One region of the Pseudomonas sp. B2M1-30 genome, then DNA from elsewhere that is predicted to be linked to it. Evidence: predicted binding sites of a transcription regulator. Region 1 holds the regulator's gene; each other region holds the start of a gene.
The links. The regulator FliA, encoded in region 1, starts transcription of late flagellar genes. The targets are predictions, from matches to a motif close to CTAAAGTTTNNNNNNNNNNNGCCGNTAA.
Positions count from the first base shown of each region.

Region 1 (4,210 bases):
GCGCGTGGTGCTGATCGACACCGCCGGCCTGCAGGCCAGCGACCCGGCCCTGCGCATGCAACTGGAAAGCCTGGCCGGTCGCGGCATCCGCTCGAAAAATTATCTGGTGCTGGCAACCACCAGCCAGAAACAGGTTCTAACCGCCGCTTATCACAGTTACAAGCGTTGCGGGCTCGCCGGGTGCATCCTGACTAAACTGGATGAAACGGCCAGTCTGGGCGAGGTGTTGAGCCTGGCGATCAGCCATGAACTGCCGGTCGCCTACCTGACCGATGGCCCGCGCATTCCGGATGATCTGCATCTGCCGCGCCGTCATCAACTGGTCAGCCGCGCCGTCAGCGTGCAAATGCAGGAAGAACCCAGCGAAGAAGCCATGGCTGACATGTTCGCTGATATCTACCACAGCCCGACCAAGCAGGTTGGCTGAGGTAATGAACAGTTTTTGTACCTACATCGATGGCTTGCCACGCATTGTTCCGGTTGTGAACGCGCAGCCAGTAATGTGGCCTCCGTCTATGCAAGACAAGGTAAAGAAATAACATGGGCAGCATGCATCCCGTACAGGTGATCGCGGTGACCGGCGGCAAAGGTGGCGTCGGCAAGACTAACGTGTCAGTGAACTTGTCTCTGGCGCTGGCAGAGCTTGGCCGTCGGGTCATGCTGCTGGACGCCGATCTGGGGCTGGCGAACGTCGACGTTCTGCTGGGGCTTACGCCAAAACGCACACTGGCCGACGTGATCGAAGGCCGCTGCGAGCTGCGCGACGTGCTGTTGCAGGGGCCGGGCGGGATCCGCATCGTGCCGGCCGCTTCCGGCACCCAGAGCATGGTTCACCTGAGCCCGGCGCAGCATGCCGGTCTGATCCAGGCCTTCAGCGATATCGGTGACAACCTCGACGTGCTGGTGATCGACACCGCTGCGGGTATCGGTGACTCGGTGGTCAGTTTTGTCCGCGCCGCCCAGGAAGTGCTGCTGGTGGTCTGCGACGAACCGACGTCCATCACCGACGCCTACGCGCTGATCAAACTGCTCAACCGCGACTACGGCATGAACCGCTTCCGCGTCCTCGCCAACATGGCGCAGAGCCCGCAGGAAGGGCGCAATCTGTTCGCCAAGTTGACCAAGGTCACTGATCGCTTCCTTGACGTCGCCCTACAATACGTGGGCGCGGTGCCTTACGACGAAAGCGTGCGCAAGGCGGTGCAGAAACAGCGTGCGGTCTATGAAGCCTTCCCGCGTTCCAAGTGCGCGCTGGCGTTCAAGGCCATCGCCCAGAAGGTCGACACCTGGCCGCTGCCCGCCAACCCGCGTGGGCACCTCGAATTTTTCGTCGAGCGCCTCGTGCAGCAAACGGCAGGGCCAGTGCTATGACCGCCAGCGGTATGAACTACTACAAGAAGTCGGCACGTGACGCGCAGTACGAGCTGATCGAGCGTTACGCGCCACTGGTCAAACGCATTGCCTACCACTTGCTGGCGCGATTGCCGGCCAGTGTGCAGGTCGAGGACTTGATCCAGGCCGGGATGATCGGCCTGCTCGAAGTCTCGACCAAATACGACGCCAGCAAGGGCGCCAGTTTCGAAACGTACGCGGGCATCCGGATCCGTGGCGCGATGCTCGATGAAGTGCGCAAGGGGGACTGGGCGCCACGCTCGGTTCACCGCAACACCCGTATGGTCAGCGACGCGATTCGCGCAATTGAAGCTAAAACCGGCCGTGACGCTAAAGATCACGAGGTTGCGGCCGAACTCCAATTGAGTCTCGACGATTACTACGGGATTTTGAATGACACCTTGGGCAGCCGGCTGTTCAGTTTCGACGACCTGTTGCAGGACGGCGAACACGAAGGTCTGCACGAGGATGGCGCCAGTGCTCATCTGGAGCCGTCGCGCGATCTGGAAGACGAGCGATTCCAGGCCGCGCTGGCGGACGCGATTGCCAATTTGCCGGAGCGTGAGCGACTGGTGTTGGCGCTGTACTACGACGAAGAGCTGAACCTCAAGGAAATCGGTGAAGTCCTGGGCGTCAGTGAATCGCGGGTCAGCCAGTTACACAGCCAGTGCGCGGCCCGTTTGCGGGGGCGTTTGGGGGAGTGGCGAGCGCGCTGAGGGCGGTGTGGGGACGCTGCGAACGAGGCTGGTGCGGTGGTGAACGGCACCGGTCTCGATCTGTTGTGCTCCAGACAGTCTTTGAGTGCTTTGCCGGATTGATTGAAATGGCGCGTCCAGGTGCTGGGCGCGTTTAAGACTGCTTGGAGGTCGAATTGAACAAAGACATGAAAATCCTCATCGTTGACGATTTCTCGACGATGCGGCGGATCATCAAGAACCTGCTGCGTGATCTGGGGTTCACCAACACCGTTGAAGCGGACGATGGCACCACCGCCATTCCGGTGCTCAACAGCGGCAGCATCGACTTTCTGGTGACTGACTGGAACATGCCCGGCATGACCGGCATCGACCTGCTGCGTCACGTGCGCGCCGATGAAAAGCTCAAGCACCTGCCGGTGCTGATGGTGACCGCTGAAGCCAAGCGCGAACAGATCATCGAAGCGGCCCAGGCCGGCGTTAACGGCTACGTGGTCAAACCTTTCACAGCTCAGGCACTGAAAGAAAAGATCGAGAAGATTTTCGAACGCATCGGCTGATGTACGCGCCCCGGGGGAGCTATGGAGCATAACGAATCTTCACAGGGCGACTTCGAGTCGACTCTGAAAAAACACGCGGTCGAACTGGTCGAAAGCCTTGAAAAAGGCAAGTTCGGCGAAGCCGTGCAACTGATCCATGAGCTCAATCAGACCCGCGACCGTGGCCTGTACCAGGAAGTGGGCAAGCTCACGCGTGAACTGCACAGCGCGATCGTCAATTTCCAGATCGATCCGCACATGCCGCAAGCCGAGGAAGTGTCGCAGATCACTGATGCGACCGAACGCCTGGGCTATGTGGTCAAGCTGACCGAGAACGCCGCCAACCGCACCATGGATCTGGTGGAGAGCGCCACGCCGGTGGTCAATGGCCTGGCTGACGAAGCCCAGGCGTTGAGTGCCGACTGGGGGCGTTTCATGCGCCGCGAAGTCGGTGCCGAAGAGTTCCGTGAACTGGCTCGCCGGGTCGACGGTTTTCTGGCACGCAGCAGCGCGGACAACCGCGCCGTATCGGCCAACCTGAACGACATTCTGCTGGCCCAGGATTACCAGGACCTCACCGGTCAGGTGATCAAGCGTGTGACCCAGTTGGTCACCGAAGTCGAAAGCAACCTGCTCAAACTCGTCCTCATGGCCAGTCAGGTGGACCGCTTCGCGGGCATCGAACATGACCGTGCGGCGATGCTTGCTGAAAAAGATCCACAAAAACATCTCTCGCAGGGTGAAGGTCCGCAGATTCATGCCGATAAACGAGAAGACGTTGTGTCCGGTCAGGACGATGTGGACGATTTGCTATCCAGCCTTGGATTTTGAGTTTTTTTGGGTTTTTAGACCTGTAGGAGCACCCCATTAATGAGCTTCGGCGCCGATGAAGAGATCCTTCAGGATTTCCTGGTTGAGGCCGGCGAGATTCTTGAGCAACTGTCCGAGCAACTGGTCGAGCTGGAAAGCCGTCCGGATGACGCGGATCTGCTCAACGCAATTTTTCGCGGTTTCCACACTGTAAAAGGGGGCGCCGGCTTCCTTCAGCTCAACGAGCTGGTGGAGTGCTGTCACATCGCCGAAAACGTGTTCGACATCCTGCGCAAGGGTGAGCGTCGCGTAGATGCAGAACTGATGGACGTGGTACTCGAAGCGCTGGACTCGGTGAACAGCATGTTCGGCGAAGTTCGCGATCGCAGCCCGATCACCGCTGCAACACCGGAACTGCTGGCGGCGCTGTCGCGTCTGGCCGAGCCGCAATCGGCTGATGAAGCCGTGGCCTCGCCGGTGGCCGAGATGATCGAGGAACTGGTCGTTGAAGACGCAGCCTCGGGCGACATCACCGATAACGAATTCGAACAGTTGCTGGACTCGCTGAGCGCCGTCAAGGCTGAAGCCGAGGCTCCGGCGGCCGTGGCTGCGCCGGTGCAGAGCGCCGATGAAGCGGCCAGCGATGAAATCACCGATGCCGAGTTCGAGTCGCTGCTCGACCAGCTTCACGGCAAGGGTCAGTTCGCCGCTGATGCGGTGGCCCCGGCGGCGGCCGCTCCTGCGGCGCCGGCAGCGGGCGACAGCTCCGACATT
Region 1 is NZ_JAOEJT010000011.1:101,538-105,747, forward strand. Features, by position in the region: gene flhF (flagellar biosynthesis protein FlhF) at 1-427, shown strand, start outside; gene fleN (flagellar synthesis regulator FleN) at 541-1,371, shown strand; gene fliA (RNA polymerase sigma factor FliA) at 1,368-2,108, shown strand; gene N8H74_RS20675 (chemotaxis response regulator CheY) at 2,276-2,647, shown strand; gene N8H74_RS20680 (protein phosphatase CheZ) at 2,669-3,457, shown strand; gene N8H74_RS20685 (chemotaxis protein CheA) at 3,497-4,210, shown strand, end outside.

Region 2 (4,210 bases), on a different contig from region 1:
CGACCCCTTGCTGGATGCCGAGACATTCCGCCTGACCGACGCCAACACCCTGGTCGAGATCGGCAACAAGCCGCAGTCGGCGGAGGACGTTCAGGGTCAATACATGGGGCTTTTGCGTTTCACGCCCGAGGGCTGGGCGGAAGTCGTCCGGTTGCGTGCGCAACTGACCCCGGCGCAGCGCGACAGCATGCACATGACCAACACCCTGCAACGGGTCATCGATGCCGGTCGAGTGCCGATCGAAGCTGTTGCCTACGCGGGAGAATGGGGCGAGGTCGACTCCAGTGACGACCTCTCCCTCTATCAGTAAGCCACGCCGCCTCAGCGGAAGCGGTCAACCTCGGAGCGCAGATCCGCCGCCAGCTTCTCCAGCTCTTTGGCGGTGACCGCGAGGTTCGACACAACCTCGCGCTGCTCGCTGTTGGCCAGCGCAATGCTTTGCAGGTTGCTGCTGAGCAAGGTCGCGGTGCTGCTCTGCTCCTGAGTCGCGGTGGTGATCGCCGCGAACTGCTGACCCGCCGAACGGCTCTGCTCGTCGATACGCGCCAGCGCCGACGCCACGTTGGCGTTGCGCGACAGGCCTTCCTGCATCAGCACGTTGCCCTGTTCCATGGTGCTGATGGCGTTGCCGGTTTCCTGCTGGATGCTGTGGATCATGCCGGAGATTTCGTCGGTCGCCTGACGCGTGCGCGACGCCAGACTACGCACTTCATCCGCCACCACGGCAAAACCACGGCCCTGCTCACCGGCGCGTGCGGCTTCAATCGCGGCGTTGAGCGCCAGCAGGTTGGTCTGCTCGGCGATCGAGGTGATCACGCCGACGATGCCACCGATTTCCTGGGAGCGCTGACCAAGGGTGTTGATCACCGTGGCCGTGCTGTTCAGGGCAGCAGCGATTTGTTCCAGCGACGACGACGCTTCGTCCATCGAGGTGCGGCCGATCTGGGTTTGCTGAGCGTTTTCCTGAGCCAGACGCTCGGTGTTGCCCATGTTGTCGGCGATGTTCAGCGACGTGGCGCTGAACTCTTCGACGGCGCCGGCCATGCTGGTGATTTCGCCGGACTGCTGCTCCATGCCTTCGTAAGCGCCACCGGACAGACCGGACAGCGCCTGGGCACGGCGATTGACCTCTTCCGAAGAGCGGCGAATGTGCTCGACCATGGTCGACAGCGCCTGGCTCATCTGGTTGAAGGCGCGGGCCAACTGCCCGATTTCATCGTTGCTCGACACATTCAGACGCACGCTCAGGTCACCGGCGCCCAAGGCTTCGGCCTGACGCACGAGATCGCTCAACGGGGCCAGTTTGCTGCGCAGCAGCCACACAACCGAACCCACCGCCAGCAACATCGCCAGCAGACTGCCGATCGCCAGTTGCGTGCCGACACTCCAGGTCACCTCGCGGATTTCGGCTTTCGGCATGCTCGCCACCACCGACCACGGCCCGCCTTCGAACGGCACGGCAACGCTGTAGAAGTCTTCGGACTTGTCGCTCCAGAACGAACCCTTGCCCGGCGTCTTCGCCAGACCGCCAATCACCGTCGCGGCCTGATCCAGCACCTGGACACCAGCCGGCGGCACCATCCATTTGTTCTGCTCGTCGAGCAATGCCAGAGAACCGGTCTTGCCGATACGGAAGCGCTGCAAGTTATCGAGCTGCGCTTTCTGTGCATCGGTGTAGTCGAACCCTACGTACAACACCGCGATCACTCGGCCGCTGCCATCGCGCACCGGGGTGTACTGCGACATGTAGAGACGCTCGAACAGCAGCGCCCGGCCGACATAGCTCTGTCCCGCCATCAGCCGTGCATAAGCCGGGTTGGCATGATCGAGCAACGTGCCGATGGCGCGGCTGCCATCCTGCTTGCTGACGTTGGTGCTGACCCGAATGAACTCGTCGCCGCTGCGTACGAAGATCGTCGCCACACCGGCCGTCATCTGCTTGAACTCATCAACTTCCTTGAAGTTGTTGTTCAGCACTTCGCTGCCACGGTGCAGGCCCGGCGTCTGAGTGCCGGCCACGGTCACCGGCTCATCCGGATGCACGCTCAGGCCGCTGCCGAAGCGTTTCTCGAACAGCCCGCTCAGGCGCAGGGTGCTCTCGCGCAGGGTGCCGTGGAAAGTGCTCAACTGGTCGGCGAGCAGACGCGCTTCGCTGGCGAGGTGCTCTTCACGAGTGGCGAGGTTGGCGTTGTCCAGCGAACGCAGGGCGAACACCGTACTGCCGCTGATGACAATCGCCAGAATCACAGCGAGCGCGAGGCCCAGCTGTGAGGCGATGCGGGCGCGAGGTTGAGACATGAACAGCTCCTGGCCGAGCGGCGGACCCTCCTTGATCGCGGCACTTGCTCGGAAATTTTCTAATAGTGGGGGTGAATCGCGGAGACCGGCACGACGGTTCCACTTGCACATAGTCGGCGGTAAAAGCGAATACTTGAGTCGCCAGCAGGGTGATGCGATGGCCGTAATTATGCGGGCTCGAACGTTTCAGCCCAGGCGCGCAACCACTGGCAGCGCCATGGCGCGGACTTCGCCCTGGAGGAAGTCGCTGAGGCGGCGCAAACGTTCACCTCCGGGGCGGGTTTTCGGCCACACCAGGTAATAATTCAGACCGCTGGCGACGGCGGTCGGCCACGGCAGGCTCAATCGTCCCTGCGCCACATCCTCGGCCACCATGAGCAAATCGCCCATCGACACGCCGTAACCGCGCGCCGCCGCGATCATCCCCAGCTCCAGGGTATCGAACACCTGCCCGCCCTTGAGCGACACCTGATCGGACAAGCCCATGTGCTCCAGCCAACTGCGCCAGTCGCGGCGATCCGGGGTCGGGTGCAGCAACTCGGCGGCCGCCAGCCGCGCCACGTCCCAGGGTTGATCGTTGAGCAGATTCGGCGCCCCCACCGGAATCAGCTCTTCGGGGAACAACAGGCTGGCCTCCCAGTCGGGCGGGAAATGGCCGTCGCTGAGCAACACGGCGCAATCGAACGGCTCATCGTTGAAGTCCACCGAGTCCACGTCCATCCAGGCGCTGGTCAGTTGCACCTCGTTGCCCGGTTGTAGGTGACGGAAGCGACTGAGTCGCGCCAGCAGCCAGCGCATGGTCAGGGTCGACGGGGCTTTCATGCGCAGGATGTCATCTTCGGCGCGCAAGGTATTGCAGGCCCGCTCAAGGGCACCGAAGCCCTCGCGGATGCCCGGCAACAGCAGACGCGCCGATTCGGTGAGTTGCAGGTTGCGCCCGCTGCGGTGGAACAGCCGACAGGCGAAATGATCTTCCAGGGTACGAATGTGCCGACTGACTGCGCTCTGGGTGATCGACAACTCTTCGGCGGCGCGGGTGAACGAACTGTGCCGCGCCGCCGCTTCGAATGCGCGCAGGGCATACAGGGGAGGAAGGCGGCGGGACATGGGCAAAGCTCCGATGGCGGGGTGCAGCCAACTTAACAGAATCCGCCAAGGATGAGTTTTAATCATGCCACCCATCCTTTTTATCCCTTTGTGCGAAGCCGGATGAACGCCGAGAATCGACGGTCTCTTGTTCCCTCTTTTTTGTGGGTGATGACCATGCAGCAACCTGTGCGTACCGAACTCTGGGCCATCCTGCGGCTGGCGGGGCCGCTGATCGCCTCGCAGTTGGCGCACATGCTGATGGTGCTGACCGACACCCTGATGATGGCGCGCCTGAGCCCCGAAGCGCTGGCGGGCGGCGGTCTGGGCGCGGCAACCTACTCGTTCGTGTCGATTTTCTGCATCGGTGTGATCGCGGCGGTCGGCACACTGGTGGCAATTCGTCACGGTGCCGGCGACATCCTCGGCGCCGCGCGCCTGACCCAGGCCGGCCTGTGGCTGGCCTGGCTGATGGCATTGGTCGCCGGGCTGCTGCTATGGAACCTCAAACCGGTGTTGCTACTGTTCGGCCAGACCGAAACCAACGTCAACGCCGCCGGACAGTTTCTGATCGCCCTGCCGTTCGCCCTGCCCGGCTATCTGAGCTTCATGGCCCTGCGCGGTTTCACCAGCGCCATCGGCCGGGCGACACCGGTGATGGTCATCAGCCTGGCCGGCACCGTGGCCAACTTTCTGCTCAATTACGCGCTGATCACCGGCCTGTTCGGCCTGCCGAAACTGGGCCTGACCGGCATCGGTCTGGTCACGGCCATTGTCGCCAACTGCATGGCTCTGGCGCTGGCCTGGCACATTCGCCGGCATCCGG
Region 2 is NZ_JAOEJT010000001.1:442,432-446,641, forward strand. Features, by position in the region: gene N8H74_RS02050 (phosphocholine cytidylyltransferase family protein) at 1-310, shown strand, start outside; gene N8H74_RS02055 (methyl-accepting chemotaxis protein) at 322-2,298, opposite strand; gene N8H74_RS02060 (LysR substrate-binding domain-containing protein) at 2,485-3,405, opposite strand; gene N8H74_RS02065 (NorM family multidrug efflux MATE transporter) at 3,562-4,210, shown strand, end outside.
Region 2: N8H74_RS02055 (methyl-accepting chemotaxis protein) is a predicted target of FliA. The motif match lies at 2,409-2,436, and genes of this name have one in related genera.

Region 3 (4,210 bases), on a different contig from region 1:
AGCACTGCAAGCGCTTTTGCGCCATCCACCATTGCGCGACCAGACTGAATCCGGTCAGCGCCGCGTCGAGCCAGGGTTGTGCGGCGTCGGTCCAGTGGGCCATGGCCGCACCGAGCAGCAGGCTGCCGACAGCACCGACCGACAGGGCCTGCGCAATCGATCGGGAATCGAGCCGGCTGACCTGACGCCCGTCGTGCGTCGCGCCGTGCCGGGTCCACTGCCACCAGCCATAGACTTGCAGCGCGGCATAAATCACTTGCAGCAACATGTCCGAATACAGCTTCACCTCGAAGAAGATCCAGCTGTACAGCAGCACCATGACCAGCCCGATCGGCCAGCACCACGGATTCTGTTTGACCGTCAGCCAGACGGCGATCACACCGAGGGCGGCGGCAAACAGTTCGAGCCCGGACATGCGCAATCCTTGAGAAGGGAAGAGGGGGCGGATTGTACCGGGAAAGGAGGCGCGGACAAGTTTTCGGGATGGCGGGGAGGTTTGCGCAAGAAACCTGAGCAAGCCCCCGTGTGGGAGCTGGCTCGCTCCCACACGGGTGCTGTGTTATACGCGGAACTGACGCAGCAAACCGTTCAACTGTTCGCTCAACTGACCCAGTCGCACGCTGGCTGCGCTCGATTGTTCGGCCGCCAGCGCGGTGCTGTGGGACAGACCTGCCGCCTGGGTGACGTTCTGGTTGATGTCCTCGACCACGTGCGCCTGTTGCAGGGTGGCGCTGGCAATCGAGGCGTTCAGGCCATTGAGGTTGCGCAAGGCCTGGCCGATGGCGTTCAGGCTGGCACCGGCGAGGCCGGCCTGCTCGATGGTCAACTGCGACGCCTTGCTGCTGTCGCCGATCACTTTTACCGCTGCCTCGGAGTGGTTTTGCAGACGTTCGATCATGCTCTGGATCTCCGCCGTGGACTTCTGCGTGCGCTGGGCCAGCAAGCGAACCTCGTCGGCCACCACCGCAAAACCGCGACCCTGTTCACCGGCTCGCGCCGCTTCGATCGCGGCGTTGAGCGCGAGCAGGTTGGTCTGCTCGGCAATCGAACGGATCACTTCCAGAACACTGCCGATCTGCGTGCTTTCGGCGGCCAGGGTGCGGATCACTTCCACGGCCTGATCGATGGTGCCGGACAGCTTGTCGATCTGCTGCAGGCTGCCGTCGATGTTGACCTGACCCTGTTGCGCCTGGGCTTCGGCATCGCGCATTTCACTGGCGGCGTGCTCGGCGTTCTTCGCCACGTCCTGCACGCCATAAGTGACTTCATTGATCGCGGTCGCCACCAGTTCCATCTGCTGCGATTGCTGCTGGCTGCGTTCCTGGGCCTGGGCCGCATCGTTGCCCAGTTCGCTCGACGACTGGCCGAGGGCACTGGCGGACAACTGCAAGTCACCGATCACCCGGCGCAGTTTGGCGGTGAAACCGTTGAAGTGATGGGCCAGTTGGGTGACTTCATCCTGACCGTGGGTGTCCAGGCTGCGGGTCAGGTCGCTTTCGCCGCTGGCGATGTTGGCCATGGCGTTCACGGTTTCCTGCAACGGTCGAACGATGCTGCGGGCAATCAGAATCACCAGCAGGGCCATGATCACCGCAATCACCAGACCGACGATCGAGGCCTTGATCACCTGGCCCTGGAACTCCGCCTGCACATCGTCGACGTATACGCCGGAGCCGATGATCCAGCCCCAGGGTTCGAACAGTTTCACGTAGGAAGTCTTGGCCACCGGCTCGCTGGCGCCCGGTTTCGGCCAGCGGTAATCGACCATGCCCGCGCCTTTGGCCTTGGCGATGGCGACCATCTCGTTGAACACCGCGAAGCCGTCCGGATCGCGGATCGCCGAGAGGTTCTGACCTTCGAGCTTGGGATTGGCCGGGTGCATGACCATCACGGGCGTGAGGTCGTTGATCCAGAAATAGTCGTTCTGGTCATAGCGCAGGCCACGAATCGCACTCATTGCCTGTTTCTGGGCGACATCGCGGGTCAGGGTGCCGGCCGCTTCCAGGCCTTGGTAATAGGCCAGTATGCCGCTGGCGGTCTGCACCACATGTTGGGTTTTCTGAGCCTTGGCGTGATACAGGTCATCGTGAATCTGCTTGAGCATCAATACGCCCAAGGTCAGCAACATGACCACCGCCACAACCAAGATGAGCCACAAGCGTCGGCTGATCGACACACTGCGCAAGCTGTTCATAACGCTGTCACTCCAGATTCTTTTTCTTGTAATAAGTCGCCGCCAGCATCCAACCACGTTTCGGTATTGAGGCATACGCGACGCAAGTCGTATAACGCGGCAGCGCTATTTCGGCTTGTCTGATAGGATTTCGGCCCCGCACGCAAAAACCTGAGTCGGTTTTGATTTTTCACGGAATTTTGACTGTTCCGTGTGGATCCTGTGCGCGCGGGAAGTCAGCTACGCTGAACGCAGTGAACGCTCTATATAAATACTATCGGGGCATGCAAACGCATCGCTTCTTCGGGGGATTGATGGATCTTTGGACCGCCTTGCAGGCACTGATTCTAGGAGTTGTAGAAGGGCTGACGGAGTTTTTGCCCATTTCAAGTACAGGACACCAGATCATTGTTGCGGATTTGCTCGACTTCGGTGGCGAGCGGGCCATGGCGTTCAACATCATCATTCAGCTCGGCGCGATCCTCGCAGTGGTCTGGGAGTTTCGCCGCAAGATCCTCGACGTCGTCGTCGGCTTGCCGACCCAGCCCGGTGCGCGACGTTTCACTGCCAACCTGCTGATCGCGTTCTTGCCTGCTGTGGTATTGGGGGTGATTTTTGCCGATCTGATTCACCAGTATCTGTTCAACCCGATCACCGTTGCCGCTGCGCTGGTGGTGGGCGGCATCATCATGTTATGGGCCGAACAGCGCCAGCATGAGGTGCACGCCGAAACGGTGGACGACATCTCCTGGAAAGACGCGCTGAAAATCGGCTTCGCCCAGTGCCTGGCGATGATTCCGGGTACTTCGCGTTCCGGCTCGACCATCATCGGCGGCCTGCTGTTCGGCCTGTCGCGCAAGACGGCCACCGAGTTCTCGTTCTTTCTGGCCATGCCGACCATGGTCGGGGCGGCGGTATACTCCGGCTACAAATACCGCCACATCTTCGTGCCGGCCGACGTTCCGGTGTTTGCCATCGGCTTCGTCACAGCGTTCATCTTCGCCATGATTGCCGTGCGCGGCTTGCTCAAGTTCATTGCCAGCCACAGCTACGCGGCGTTCGCCTGGTATCGGATCGTCTTCGGTCTGGTGATTCTGGCGACCTGGCAGTTCGGCTGGGTCGACTGGACGGCGGCCAAGCCATGAGTGATTCCCGCGCACGCCGCCCGGATCGCGGCCCCGCCGGCGGCCATATTCAGAATCTGAAATTGAAGCTGGTGGTGTTGGTTATCGTCTGCGCGTTGCCGCTGTTCGGCTCGCTGTCGATGTGGCTGCGCGGGATCTCGCTGATACCGCTGGCGGCCTATGGCCTTGTCAGCGTGCTGGCGTTCTTCATGTATTGGGCCGACAAGCGCAAGGCCCGCGCCGACGCCTGGCGTACACCGGAGAACATCCTGCACGCCGTGGAACTGGCCGGTGGCTGGCCGGGCGCCTTGATCGCCCAGCAAGTGTTCCGGCACAAGACGCGCAAGGTGTCGTTCCAGATCCTGTTCTGGATGATCGTGGCGCTGCATCAGGTGTTCTGGATCGATCAGCTGTTCCTGGGCGCGAACCTGCTGGCCTTGTTCTGAAACCACCCAAACCGGATTGCAGTTACAACAACAATCCCGCCTGCGTGCGTTTGGGCAATTTGCTCACCACCAATTGATGAGATCGCTGCAGCAACCCCTGCAACTCCTCGGCGCCCAAGGGGTAGGGCGGGTGCATGATGATCCATTGCGCCCGGGCCAGATACGGCGCCGGGTGGATGCCCGGGCGATCGCAATGGCCGAGAAACAGGTCCTTGTCGACCTTGAACGCCAGCGAATCGCCGCGCAGGCCTTGCAAGGCGAACATCTTGTTGCCGGCAATCGAAAACACCCGCACGCCTCCCCACTTGTAGTCTTCCCGAGCGCCGGGCAGTGCCAGGCAGAACGCGGCAACGTCCGCTTCGTTCATCTTTCCCTGTTTCATAACAACCGCTCCCCACACGCATTGAAGGATTCGACCAGATGATCGATCCACGCCCGCACCGCCGGCATCACTCCACGCCGGTGCG
Region 3 is NZ_JAOEJT010000020.1:57,069-61,278, forward strand. Features, by position in the region: gene pnuC (nicotinamide riboside transporter PnuC) at 1-415, opposite strand, end outside; gene N8H74_RS27035 (methyl-accepting chemotaxis protein) at 560-2,194, opposite strand; gene N8H74_RS27040 (undecaprenyl-diphosphate phosphatase) at 2,488-3,318, shown strand; gene N8H74_RS27045 (DUF1294 domain-containing protein) at 3,315-3,743, shown strand; gene N8H74_RS27050 (MmcQ/YjbR family DNA-binding protein) at 3,766-4,125, opposite strand; gene N8H74_RS27055 (LysR substrate-binding domain-containing protein) at 4,122-4,210, opposite strand, start outside.
Region 3: N8H74_RS27035 (methyl-accepting chemotaxis protein) is a predicted target of FliA. The motif match lies at 2,322-2,349, and genes of this name have one in related genera.

Region 4 (4,210 bases), on a different contig from region 1:
AACTGGAAGCCCTGCATGTGCGGGTGCTGGAGCCTTCGCAGGAGGTGGATCATCTGGTCGAGGTGTCGCAGCGGATCGTTTTGCCGATTGCCGACGAGGGCGCGCAGACGCTGTCGGCGGCGCGTCTGCCCGAGGACGACGCCAGTCTGCGTCAGGTCGATCAGCTACGTCTGGGCAGTTGGGTGGCGTTCGAGGAAGACGAGGAACACACCCTGCGCTGCAAACTGGCGGCGATCATCGAAGCCACCGGCAAATACGTGTTCGTCGACCGCACCGGGATGAAAGTGCTGGAGCACAGCCGTATCGGCCTGGCCCAGGCGTTTCGTCGTGGCGCGGCGCGGGCGCTGGACGACACCTTGCTGTTCGACCGGGCTCTGGAGTCGGTGCTGGGCAATCTGCGGCGGCTCAATCGCGGCAAGTGATCGCGCGCCGGGGGCCGATCACGGCATACTGGGCGCCAACACAGTCGGCGTTGAAGGAATCGGTATGCAGTTGGATCCCGCTAGCGGGTGGTGTCAGGGGGTGCAGGTCTGCCCGTCGCCCAACTTCAATGAACGCCCGGCGGGCGAAGTCTCCCTGCTGGTGATCCACAACATCAGCCTGCCACCCGCGCAATTCGCCACCGGCAAGGTGCAGGAATTTTTCCAGAATCGTCTGGATGTCACGGAGCATCCCTACTTTGCAGGGATCGCCGACCTGCGCGTGTCGGCGCACTTTCTGATCGAACGTGACGGCAAGGTCACCCAGTTTGTCTCCTGTCTTGAGCGGGCGTGGCACGCCGGCGTTTCGAGTTTCGAGGGGCGGGAAACCTGTAACGATTTTTCCGTGGGCATCGAACTTGAAGGCACCGATGATCTGCCGTTCACTGATGCGCAGTATCTGGCGTTGACCGCGCTGACCCGCCAGTTGCAGGCGAGGTTTCCGGCGATCACCGGCCAGCGCATCTGCGGACACAGCGACATTGCACCCGGGCGCAAGACCGATCCGGGACCTGCATTTGACTGGGCACGCTACCGCGCGGCCCTGGTACAAGAGGAAGGACAATGAGTTTTCTGGTGTTACTGCTGGCGCTGTGGATCGAGAAGTTCTCGGCCCTGCGTCATCGGGTTCAACGCGATGGCGGATGGATCCGCGAACTGCACAAGCTTGAAAACAGCCAGCGCCTGAAACAGCAGCCGTGGCTGGTGCTGGTGATTCTGGTGTTGCTGCCGGTGGCTTTGCTCGGATTGTTGCTGCTGGTGCTGGAACCGGTGGCCTACGGCCTGCTGGCGTTGCCAGTGCATCTGCTGGTGGTGATTTACAGCCTGGGACGCGGCGACCTGCTGGGTGGCCTCGGGCCGTTCCGCGATGCCTGGCGCCGGGAAGACCTGCAAGCCGCCGCGCATGTCGCCAAGCGCGATCTGGACATCTGCGCCGACAGCGGCGAGCAACTGCTGGAGCGGGTGCAAGCGCATCTGTTGTGGCAGGCGTACCAAAGCTTCTTCGCGGTGATTTTCTGGTACTTCCTGCTCGGCCCGGTCGCGGCGCTGAGTTATCGCCTGCTCGCGCTGGCCGAGGAGCATGCGCGCAACCCGGCGGTGGTCGAACGGGCCGGGCAACTGCGCCACGCCTTCGACTGGGTGCCGGTGCGCTTGCTGGCGGCAAGTCTCGCGCTGGTCGGCAACTTCGTCGCGGTCAGCCGGGTGATGCTGCACGAGTTGCTGAACTGGAACATCAGCGCCGGGCAGCTGATCAACAAGGTCGGGCTGGCGGCGGGGGAGATCCCGCCTCCGGTGGTCGGGTCGGATGGCATCAACACCCTCGACTGCCTGTGGGAACTGCTGCTGCGCGCGGCGGTGCTGTGGTATGCCGGGTTTGCCTTGTGGACGGTGCTGGTTCACTGAGTTCGAAGTGCAATTCAGGGTGGCGGGGGAGCAACTCCCTCGTCACGGCCGGCTCCAGTCATCGTCTCGCTCCGGCCGTTAACCTTAAGTTACAAAACCTCCCTTCGATTTGAGCTATACAGAGATGGCGCCCGATAGTGGCTATCTGCTGTCGCCCCGCGCCTGCCAATAAAAAAACAAGAAAAACCAAGGGAGACTTCCAGTGAAGAGCTTGCTCTATCCCGCCGTCTCGCTGATGAACCGCTTGAGCTTCGGCATGAAGTTCAGCCTGATCAGCGTGCTGTTCCTGGTGCCAATGCTGGTGACCAACTTCTATCTGGTTCGCGATTCCTACCGCGAATTCCAGGGCACCCGCGTTGAACTGCAAAGCCTCGATCTGCTGGGCAGCAGCCTGACCCTGCGCCGGGATCTGGAAACCCTGAACAATCTGGTGCAGATCAACGTCACCCTCGGCCAGTCCGGCAAGGCCGGCAATGTCGAAGCGAACATCACCACCCTTGAACAAAGTGTATTGACGCGGCTGCAAGGGCTGGCGGCGATGACCGAGGACCCGGAGCAGATCAAGGTGTTCGACGGCAAGCGCGACGAGATGATCGCCGCGTTCAAGGCCCAGCAAGCGGAAAACTCCCTGCAAAGCAAAAGTGCGCTGATCGCCAAGCTGCTGGGCAGCGCGCAGATTTTCAGCCAGATCGTCGCCAGCCAGGCCGGTCTGAGCCGCGACAACCAGAGCGACATCCGCCAACTCAGCGAGCTGGTCACCAACGTCACCCCGGCGGTGACCCAGCTTATCGGCGAGGGCCGGGCCATGGGCTCGTATTCCCTGGGCCAGGGTTTTCTCAACAGTGCCTCCAGCACCCGTTTCGATGAGTTGCTGGTACAGATCGAAAAACTCCAGGCCGAGTACGGCCTGAAACTTCAGGACGCCCTCGGTTCGAGCAAGTCCGCCCGTGAATCCCTCAGCGCTCCGGCGGACGCCAGCAAGGCTTCGTTGAAGCAGGCCAGCGAGCTGTTCGAGGAGCAAGTGGTGATGGCCGACACCCTCGACGCTCCGTGGCAGGGCTTCTACGACCAGGTCACTGCACTGATGGCGCAGACCTACCAGCTCAACGAAGCGACCCTGAAATTCCTCGACAGCCAGTTGCAACAGCGCCTGACGCAAAACCGCACGCACATGGTCTTGCAGGCTTCGGCGCTGTCGGTGGTGTTCGTGCTGATTTTCTATCTCTACGGCGGTTTCTACGCCTCGACCCGCACCACCCTCAAACGCCTCGGCGCGATGATGGACAAAGTGGCGGCGGGGGACATGACGGTCAATTTCAAAGCCAACAGCCGCGATGAACTGGGCGAGTTGGGCGAGGTGTTCAACGGCACCGTGCGCAAGATCCACGACCTGATCGAGCGCGTCGGCCATACCGTCGGCGAAGTCGAGCGTCAGGCCGGGCAAGTGGAAAGCGTCTCGGCGCAAAGCAATCAGGCCGTGGCCGGGCAGCGCAGCCAGATCGAACAAGTGGCGACGGCGATGAACCAGATGTCGGCGACTTCACTGGAGGTGGCTCGCAGCGCGGCGGCGGCGGTCAGCAGCGCCCACAGCGTGAATGACGAAACCATCAGTGGGCGCGGACTGGTGGAGTCGCAGCAGGGCAGCATCGCGGCACTGGCCGGCGAGATCGATCAGTCGGTGCTGGTGATCAACCAGTTGGCCAGCGACAGCCAGTCGATCAGCCGCGTGCTGGAGGTCATCAAGAGCATCGCCGAGCAGACCAACCTGTTGGCGCTCAACGCGGCCATCGAAGCCGCCCGCGCTGGTGAGCAGGGCCGAGGGTTTGCGGTGGTGGCGGACGAAGTGCGTACCCTGGCCAAGCGTACCCAGCAATCGACCGAAGAGATCGAGCAGATGATCGACCGGCTGCATGGCGGAGTCGGTGCGGCGGTGAAGGCCATGGGTGTCAGCCATCAGATGGCCAATGGCACCGTCGGGCAGTCGGAAAAAGTCCAGCAGGCCCTGGAAAATATCCTCGGCGCCGTAGGCATGATCGTCGACCAGAATCAACAGATTGCCGCTGCGGTGGAGCAGCAGACCGCCGTGGCCCATGACATCGACCAGAACATCGTCGAGATCAATCGCGCCGGTGAACGCACGGCCCAGGGCGCGCACCAGACCGAAGACGCCAGTCGTGCGCTCTCGGCGCAGGTGGTCGAGCTCAAACAACTGATCAGCGCGTTCCGTGTTTGAAGAAACACGGACCACAAGTTTTATCTGAAGTATTTGTAGGCTTTTTGGGGCTGTGCATGTCAGTCGGATCTTGTTTTCATGTGAGCGCTGGATT
Region 4 is NZ_JAOEJT010000007.1:154,927-159,136, reverse strand. Features, by position in the region: gene N8H74_RS16010 (DUF1631 domain-containing protein) at 1-422, shown strand, start outside; gene ampD (1,6-anhydro-N-acetylmuramyl-L-alanine amidase AmpD) at 487-1,047, shown strand; gene ampE (regulatory signaling modulator protein AmpE) at 1,044-1,883, shown strand; gene N8H74_RS15995 (methyl-accepting chemotaxis protein) at 2,086-4,116, shown strand.
Region 4: N8H74_RS15995 (methyl-accepting chemotaxis protein) is a predicted target of FliA. The motif match lies at 1,938-1,965, and genes of this name have one in related genera.